One region of the Lysinibacillus sp. FSL K6-0057 genome, then DNA from elsewhere that is predicted to be linked to it. Evidence: riboswitches for the same ligand, from Rfam matches in the RefSeq annotation. Region 1 holds a riboswitch; the other holds the start of a gene.
What was found. A riboswitch is a leader RNA that binds a small molecule or an ion and turns the genes downstream of it on or off. The one in region 1 is predicted to bind cobalamin.
Positions count from the first base shown of each region.

Region 2: another riboswitch for cobalamin. It lies ahead of MHB40_RS15615 ((2Fe-2S) ferredoxin domain-containing protein); the one in region 1 lies ahead of nikA (nickel ABC transporter substrate-binding protein).

Region 1 covers NZ_CP152047.1:2,535,634-2,540,614, reverse strand. The annotation lists gene MHB40_RS12415 (ABC transporter permease subunit) at 1-638, opposite strand, end outside; gene nikB (nickel ABC transporter permease) at 641-1,594, opposite strand; gene nikA (nickel ABC transporter substrate-binding protein) at 1,666-3,282, opposite strand; cobalamin riboswitch at 3,431-3,624, opposite strand; gene metE (5-methyltetrahydropteroyltriglutamate--homocysteine S-methyltransferase) at 3,779-4,981, opposite strand, start outside.
Region 2 covers NZ_CP152047.1:3,120,527-3,125,507, reverse strand. The annotation lists gene MHB40_RS15635 (ATP-binding cassette domain-containing protein) at 1-359, opposite strand, end outside; gene cbiQ (cobalt ECF transporter T component CbiQ) at 356-1,129, opposite strand; gene MHB40_RS15625 (energy-coupling factor ABC transporter substrate-binding protein) at 1,135-1,407, opposite strand; gene MHB40_RS15620 (energy-coupling factor ABC transporter permease) at 1,411-2,157, opposite strand; cobalamin riboswitch at 2,305-2,490, opposite strand; cobalamin riboswitch at 2,743-2,925, shown strand; gene MHB40_RS15615 ((2Fe-2S) ferredoxin domain-containing protein) at 3,071-3,442, shown strand; gene cobJ (precorrin-3B C(17)-methyltransferase) at 3,447-4,981, shown strand, end outside.

The DNA of each region.
Region 1 (4,981 bases):
GAAAAGCCCGCAATTTCTAAAATCACCTTCCCGATATCTAATGCAACAATCGTGACAATAGATGGCAGTATATTGGGTATATAATGGCGTCTAATTAATTGGATACCTGTAGTGCCTGAAATCCTTGCAGCTTGAACAAAGTCTTTCTCATTCATGCCGATACACAAACTTCGGACCATTCTTGCATAATAAATAAGCTGTGTAAAAATGAGTGCTATTATAACATTTTTTAAGCTAGGGCCTAATATACCTAATAGCCCAAATGCAAGTACCAGTGTTGGAAAGGCTAATAAAATATCACATAGTCGAATAAAAAGAAAATCGATTAAGCCCCTTTTCAACGCTACAAAAGCACCTAGTAGGATAGCTAAAACAATGGCAACTAGCTGAATGACGAGCGCTGATCCTAATGAATAACGAATACCTAAAAGGAGGCGTGACAAGATACACCTTCCTAAATGATCTGTACCTAATGGATAGTCCCAAGATGGAACCGAAAATTTCTTAGCTATATCGACAGCTAAAGGATCATGTGGCATTAAAATTGGCGCAAATAGCCCCGACAAGCCAATGATAACAAGGAGCGATAGACTAATGAATCCTGTCAAATTGCTACTTTTTGTTCGTACGAAGTTCATTTTTAATCTCTCCTGCCCTTCATCATTAGATGAGGGTCCAATAAACGATGCAATATATCTGTGCATAAATTGGCAAGCACATAGATAACAGCGATAATTAATACATAGCATTGTACAACTGGGTAATCCCTGTTCATAATGGATTCGATTAAGTACCTGCCGAGTCCTGGCCAGCTAAAAACCTGCTCCACAATGACGGCTCCACCTAGTAGATTCCCGAGGGTCATGCCTAACAGGGATGTCAATGGAATAGCAGCATTTCGCAACACATGACGGATAAGAATCACAGAGCTTTTTAATCCTCTTAACTGTGCATATTGAACATATTGCTGCTGTAATTCTTCTAGGATGGTTGAACGGATAAATTGAACGAACAAGCCAATTGTTGGTAAAGCCAGTGTGAATGCGGGTAAAACTAAATGAGATAGTGTGCCCTTCCCATTTGTCGGAAAGAATCCTAATTTCAAGCTAAATAAATAGAGTAGTAGGAAACCTAGCCAAAAGGTTGGAATCGACACACTCAGGATGGTAAAGAATCGAATGATTTTATCGATGATGGTGTGCTTATACAATGCGCTTATCACCCCGAATGGGATACTTAGCCCTAAAATGAGGACAAACGCAGCAATCGCTAATTCAATGGTTGCGGGTAATTTCGCAAATAGCTCATGTGCCACGGGTAATTTACTAACAAAAGATGTTCCAAAATCCAGCTGTAATACGCCTTTTCCCCATAGTAAATATTGAAGAAGAAACGACTTGTCCGTCCCTAGTTCTTCACGTAATGCCTGAATGGCTTCCTCTGTTGGCGCAACTCTTGCCAAACGTAGTATGACTTCAGCAGGCTCTACTGGAACGAAACGAATAAATACAAAGGTTAGGATGGAAACGCCTAATAAGACAAAGGGCAATGTCAAAATTCTTTTTAAACAAAACATCCATGTCGACTCATACATGCTGTCACTTCCTACTCAATCCTATGATAAAGAGAGAGCTGTCTCTGCTAGACATACTCTCTCTTCCACTTTTATTTTTCTGTAGCCATTTGTGCATAAGGTATATCGTATTCAGATGCACGTGGGGCAAAATCCTTTAGATATGGTTGATAAATCACATTATTTGTTTCGTAAGATATTGGATAGAATAGTGCTTGGTCATGGAACATCGTTAAAATATCCGTATAAAGCTGCACGCGTTCCTCTTCATCCGTGCCTATTAATAATTGGTGGATTTTCGTATCGATTTCTTTGGCGTTTGGTAAGCCTAATTTCGCCTCATACACACCACTAGCATTTGGTGTAGCTGATTCATTTGCAAAGCTATGAGGGTCTGTTGGCGGTCCATTGGTACGCCAGAAATTAATATCTACCTGGTCATCCATCAATTTTTGTAGACCGACCATCACATCTGCACCTTCTAAATTCAACTGTACGCCAATTTTTGCTAATTCACCTTGCATTAATTCTGCCATTGGTTTTTGAATCGCATCGGATGCAATGTAAATTAAATCTAATGATAATGCTTGTCCGTTTTTCGAACGAATTTTTTCTCCATTCTGTAACGTCCACCCTGCCTCATCTAGCAATTGTTGCGCTTTTTCTGGATTGTATAAAATAGGCGCTAAATCTATATTGGCATAAGGAATTGCATCCCAGAACAATGTGTTTGCCACTTTTTCTGTACCATGTGTAATACTGTCTACCATTTGCTCCTTATTAATAGCATATTGAATGGCTTGACGCACCTTTAATTCAGCTAACGGGCCAGATTGTGTATTGAACAGCAGTGCTTTTGTAGACAAAGGCTCAGAGGTAGCTGTTTTATATTTCCCACTGTCTTTTAAATACGTATAGTTATCTAAACTAATAATGCCACGACCATAAATTAAATCTAATTCTTCGTTTTCAAATGCTAATGAAATAGATTCTGAATCAGGGATAATTTTTACTTTTATTTGTTCTACTAGTGGTTTTTCTCCCCAATAGTTTTCATTGCGACTAAATAATGCATATTCGTCCTTTTTGTATTCAGTTAACACCCATGGACCAGTCCCGATCGGTTCCTTGATAGAATCTTGCGTCGTATCGCCTTCTGGGAATCCGTTATCCCCTAAAAAGCGGAAAGGTCTGACAAAGGCAAGTTCGTTTAAGACAGGATAATAGGGTTCATCCAATTGCAGACGAATGGTAAAATCATCTACTTTTACAACCTCTTTCATATGGTTGACCATGCCCATCCAAGAATGCATGTCTCGATTCGCTAATACGGCATCAAAATTACGAATGACATTATCGGCATTAAAAGCAGTTCCATCTGAATACTTCACATCTTTTCTTAAATGGAAAGTATACGAAGTTTTGTCCTCTGAGATGTCCCAGCTTTCTGCTAGCTTTGGCGTAACCGTGCCATCATCATTGTATTCCACCAAGGATTCATAGACCATGGCTTGGGCAGTCATTTGATTCGGTAAATATGTATGAGGATTCAATGGACCGACATCTAATGGCCAGCCAATTGTTATCATTTTTTCATTTGTTTGCGGTGTCGCTGTCTTCCCCTTTTCTTCATCCGTGCTTGTACAGCCAGCAAGTAAACTGAACGTCAGCACAAGCAGTAAAGGAAGTAAATACTTAGTCAATCTCATTTTCTGTCTCCTATCTCTATTCGTAGTGCAAATAAATCTACTTGTTAAAGAAGAGAGGGCATAAAAAAACCTTATTCTAAAAAAGAATAAGGACAGAAAAACTCACGATGAGCAAGTCTCCATCCATCTCCCTATCTTTCGTAGATCATCAATGAATCTTCTTACAAGCAGGCATTCTGGCTCATGAATCATAATTTTGCTTCACCTTCCCAAGTACTTACTCAGTGGTATTTGAAACAAAACTCCTCATTTACAGCTGCGGGACAGCATGGGATTTTCACCCATTTTCCTTTTAATTGAATGAAAGACGAATTCATTCAAACTTGTAATGATTGCTATGAAATTAGTAATAAACATAACATGCTCCCATGTTCACGTCAATTTTATTTTCTGAATATAATAAATTTCTCCAAACAACATAAAAAGACCAGGTAACTTACCCTGGCCTTTGTTATCTTTTGGAGAGTAGATGTAGTAGATTAAATAAATCATTTCATTATCTTGATGTAGATTGTTGTACGGCTTGACGCAATGTTTTAGTAGCAGCAACCATATTGGCTAAAGCTGCAACGGTTTCGGTTTCTTTTCTTGTCTTTAAGCCACAATCTGGATTCACCCAAAATTGTTGGCGATCAAGAACCTGTAAACTATCTTTCATAATAGTGAGCATTTCTTCCTCACTTGGTACACGTGGGCTATGAATATCATAGACACCTAAACCTATTCCTTTTTTATAGGGTTGCACTTGTAGTGACGTGATGAGTTCCCCATGGCTTCGAGATGTTTCAATGGAAATCACATCTGCATCTAGTGCGCTAATCGGTTCGATGAAATCATTAAATTCGCAGTAACACATATGTGTATGGATTTGTGTTTCATCTTTGACACTAGATGTAGCAAGCTTGAAGGAATTGACAGCCCAATCTAAGTAAGCCCCCCACTCTTCTTTTCGAAGCGGTAAGCCTTCTCTTAGTGCTGGTTCATCCACTTGAATAATCGAAATACCTGCGTTTTCTAGTGCTTCCACCTCTTTGCGAAGTGCTAATGCAATTTGATAAGCGACATCTTGACGGGAAAGATCATCGCGTACAAACGACCAATTTAATATCGTCACAGGCCCTGTCAGCATGCCTTTTACAAATCGCTTTGTTAGGCTTTGAGCATAGGCTGATTCTTTTACGGTAATGGGTGAGGCCCACGCAACATCTCCATAAATGATCGGAGGCTTCACACAGCGTGACCCGTATGAAACGACCCATGCTTTTTCTGTAAAGGCAAAGCCAGTCAGTTTTTCACCAAAATATTCTACCATGTCTGTACGCTCAAATTCACCATGAACGAGTACATCGATATCTAGGTCCTCTTGTATAGTGATCCAGCGCTTAGTTTCCTCTTCTATAAATGCCTCGTAGTCTTCATTTGCTAGTTGTTTCTTTCGCCAAGCATTACGATTTCTTTTCACCTCATCAGATTGTGGGAAGCTACCGATTGTAGTCGTTGGAAATAGCGGTAACGCTAAGGCCTGTTGTTGCATATTTTGACGTTGCGTAAAATCACTTTGTCGTTCAAAATCTTGCGTTGTCACAGTTTGAACAGCTTGATGAATCAACTTGTTTTGGCGGATTGGATGATTTTTTAGAGCCTCAATCGCCTTCATACTTTCTGAAAAATTATGTTGTAAGGAACCATCTTTATCTCG
Region 2 (4,981 bases), 580 kb from region 1:
TCTTCCATTTTTTCAGTAGACCAGCCGAGGTTCAATGGTCCAAATGCTATATCTTGCTTGACGGTTCCTGAAAAAAGCTGATGATCTGCATTTTGAAAGACAATGCCTACCTGCTGACGTAGAATTTTTAAAGCTTTTCCACTATATTCTAGTCCGTTGCCTTCGAATAAAATCGTCCCAGCTGTAGGTTTCAAAATACCATTAAGATGCTGAAACAAAGTCGATTTTCCTGCGCCATTATGCCCGAGTATGGCGATTTTTTTCCCTTTTGGAATGTCTAATGTAATATCTGACAACGCTTTCGTACCATCTGCATAGGCATATGATAATTGGTTGAGTTCAAAATAAAATGCTGTCATGTGAAATACCCTCCATATACGATGAGGACTAGTAATATTGCTGCCATGCCTAGCCAATTTTTCTTGCTATAGGAGCCCATCTCTTGCCAGTAGACGGCCTCGCCACCACGTGATTGCATGGCATTGTTGAGCTCCCGACTACGTTGAAACATTTCCACAAATAATGCCACAATGAGCATGGAGACAGAGCGTAGCCATTGCATCGGTGAATGGTAGCCGAGACGCGCTTGCTGGGCTAGATGGATATTTTGCATACTTTCTAAAAACATAAAAATAAAACGATAAGTTAGTTCGACGAGCTCAACCAATAAAGAGGGGAGTCGCCATTGTCGTAGCACATAACATATTCCTTGTACAGAAGTGGTTAGAATTAAAAAGTATAAACAACTAATACTGCCCAGAACGACAAAGAACAGCTGCTGCGCTAATAGCACACTTGCGTTCCCAATGAAAACAGTCCAATTCGTCCATGTATAAGACCAAATATGGGCAGGTAGTGCATTGGTTGACGGTGTAATGGAAAGTAAAATAGATACGAGACTTGTGAATAAGAAAAAACCAGGTAGCAATAATAACTTGGCATAGTATGTAAGCGGAATTTTTGCACCTAAAATGATAAAAGCACTCATTACAAAAAATGTAATGAGTGAAAGTCGTTCATCTCTCAAGATGAGCGTTATGAGAAGTAGTCCAAGTGAAAATATCATTTTTTCTAGCGGATGAACAGACGCTAGCTTATTAAGATAGGCATACTTATCAATGAGTAACATAATGGTTAACCTTCTTTATGTTTGCCACGCATATAGCCGATGAAGTAGCCAATAAAGCCAGCTCCAATAGCTGCCTGTAGCACGAATAATAAGCTTTCGATTTCACCGCTTGGTGGCTCCCATAGGCTTTCGAACCATGGTTCATATTCCGCATTGATTTCACCAATGGCTGCTTCTGCCTCTCCATCAGCACCACCAAATTCAGCACCTTTTTGTATGAACAATGGAATGATGGCTAACAACACAACAATTGCTAATAACAATAAATTTTTTTTCATCTGTTAATGTGCCTCCTTTGTTGAGAAAACACGTAAAGTTTTTAATTCGCTAATATTGTATTTTTTCAAGAAATTCATCACAATGACCGTTAAAATCCCTTCACTCACCGCTAAAGGAATTTGAGTTAAAGCAAAAATACCTGCAAACTTTGTAAAGGATGCCATAAAGCCTCCAACTTCTGAAGGGAAGGCTAGTGCTAGTTGTACAGAAGTCACAACATATGTACCTAAATCACCAAGCATAGCTGCGAAAAATACGGCTAGTGAAAATGACAAACCTACTTTTTGTGCTCCTTTAAAGACAAAGTAAGCAATAAAAGGACCTACAATAGCCATCGAAAAGGCGTTCGCCCCTAAAGTCGTGATTCCTCCATGTGCTAATAATAAAGATTGGAATAATAAAACGATTGTTCCAATTACACTCATGGCTAGAGGGCCAAAGAGAACTGTCCCAAGTCCAACACCAGTTGGGTGAGAGCAGCTACCTGTAACAGAAGGGATTTTTAAGGCAGATAGCACAAAAGCAAAGGCTCCTGAAAGCCCTAAAAGCATCTTTGTTTCAGGATTTTCTTCAATTGTTTTGCGAATAGAACGCAATCCTAGAACGATAAAAGGAATAGAAATAACCCACCAAAAAATCGCCCATTCGATTGGTAAAAAACCTTCCATGATATGCATCGCAAAGGCACGTTTTGGCACAATTAAAAAGGCCAATAAAAAATAACTAAGTTTCCACCATGAAAATTTCAAAAAGCTTTCCTCCTAACTAATTAATAGATTTTTAGAATGTAGCGTGCGTAAATAAAAAAGCACTTCTCCGTTGGTGGAAAAGTGCATAGCTAAAAAAGCAAATAACATTCTCATCTGCTAAGCCGCACACCTATCCTCGTAGGCTGAAACGATCACCTATTTTTCGGCAGGTCTCCTGGCTCTAGTTCAATACTTTATAGGTCTTCCCATCCGTTGGACAGTGACATATTCTATAAAGCTCCCTATTACAGTGGCGGGACCGCGCCGGACTCAAACCGGCTTCCCTTTTAAGCAAAATGGCAAGCATTTTACACCGAAAAACATTCAATTGTGAGATTTCACGACAAAGTGTAACATGATTTTCCATAAATATGCTATACCTTTTTATAAAATTTTTTTAATTAAAGGTCAACGGCGAATATTCTGATAATATTCATTGTGCTAATGATGGATATTGTATAAATTTTATACCCCAGTTCACTTCAAAATTGATAAATTTGTCATAAATTTTTAAAGAAATATTGAAATTTTAAAATAATAAGATATGATTAAGACAGTTTTCTATTTAAAATACTAATAAAAATTTCATATAAAACGTCAATAAGTGCTCGAATAGCTCGAGATAATAGGGAAATTGGTGAAAATCCAATACAGCCCCCGCTACTGTAATAGCTGATGAAATCGCAAAGCCACTGGTGCAAACTTGGGAAGGTGCGACTGTAAAATGAAGCTTAAGTCAGGAAACCTGCTTATTTGATTGTGCATGCAAACTTTTCGGAGGGAGAAGTTGAAGCGGAAGCGAGTACCTTTATTTCATGCTATTCGTTTTTATTTGGCTTCTACAAAACCTTTACTCTTCGATTTAGAGTAAAGGTTTTTCTTTTTCCAGAAAGCAAATGAGGGGAGACAGAAGATGACAACATGGAATTTAGAGGGGATGAAAACACATCTCTTTATTTGCAATGGCAGTAGTTGCATGAATAAGGATGGTGAGGAAATTACCTTAGCCATTCGAGATGAAATACAGCGACAAGCACTCGATCAAGAAATACATACGACAAGAACGCGCTGTAATGGACGATGCAAGGATGCCTGTGTGGTAATCGCCTACCCTCAAGGGAATTGGTATCGTGTGCCATCAACAGAGCATGCTAGGACACTAGTACAAGATTTACATCATGAATCCTTATACAACGAACATGTCTTTACACTTCGTGAAGGTACATTACAGCGTACTGCTCAAACAACAGCCATTAAAGGGATCGAAAAGGTGAAAGAGGGGTAACAACATGGCGCAAAAAGGAAAAATTTTCGTAGTAGGCTTTGGACCTGGAGATTTTAAGCATATTACGACACGTGCAGTAGAAGCTTTACAACAAAGTGATATGATTATAGGCTACAAAACCTATGTAGAGCTGATTCAAGATTTAGTTAGTGCGAAATCGATTGTTAGCACAGGCATGACAGAAGAGGTGTCCCGTGCGCAGGAAGCCGTTCGTCAAGCAGAGGCAGGGAGCATTGTCTCGGTGATTTCGAGTGGTGATGCAGGCGTTTATGGCATGGCGGGATTAGTGTATGAGGTGTTAATCGAGCTAGGCTGGACAGAAGCAACAGGAATTGAAGTAGAAATTGTTCCTGGTATTTCTGCGATTAATTCATGTGCGAGCATACTTGGTGCACCCATTATGCATGATGCTTGTACAATCAGTTTAAGTGACCATCTAACACCTTGGAATTTGATTGCAAAGCGTGTCGAGGCAGCTGCTATGGCAGATTTTGTCATCGCATTATACAATCCTAAAAGTGGTCGCCGTACAAGACAAATTGTCGAAGCTCAGCGAATTCTCTTAGAATATCGTTCGCCAGACACACCAGTAGGGCTTGTGAAAAGTGCGTATCGAGAACGTCAAGAAGTGACCATGACAACGCTAGCAGAAATGCTAGAACATGATATTGGTATGCTGACAACTGTCATTATCGGGAATTCATCAACATTTTTCTATGACAATAAGATGATTACGCCACGCGGTTACCAACGTAAATATACCCTGGGGGAAGAAAAACAACCATTACGTCCACATCAACGTTTGCGTGAAGAAAATGAACCTTGGGCAATGAATCAAGAGACAGGAACAGCAAGAAATGACTTTACAGCTGATCCTAATGCAGGGCGCTTTAATAAACCCAGTATAGCCGCTACGCCAAAGCCGAAAAAAACAGCACTTGAAATGGCTACAGCGGCACTCGCAATGGTGAAAGGGACAAACGCAGTCAACGTAACACCGAAGCTTGTACAGCAAAAAATAGAATCTATTTTTGAATTAGCAGTGAGCCCAGGTGTGGCCAATAAGTTTTTTACTCCTCAGCAAATGCTGACGTTAGCAGAGGTCGTTGGGGAAGAGGGGACGATGGAATATACACCAGATCATCAAATCCATTTGAAAATACCAACGACTGCCCCTGAACAGATCACAGAGAAATTGCAGGAAGTAGGCTTTTTATTAGCACCGATTGGTGATGTGCTATCTCTGAAGGCTTGTGATTTTTGCTATGGTGAAAAGGCTGATTCGATACCATACGCCGAAGAAATACAAGAAAAACTTGGTGGCATGTCTTTACCGAAAACATTAAATATTGGCTTTAATGGCTGTGGTATGGCCTGTTATCGAGCTGTATTTGATGATATTGGCATCGTCTACCGTAAAAGTAAATTTGATGTCTTTATTGGAGCAAAGCCAGTTGGTCGTACGGCTCACGCAGCACAGCCTGTTGTAGAAGGGTTGGAGCCTGATCAGCTGATTCCACTCATTACAGATATTATTGA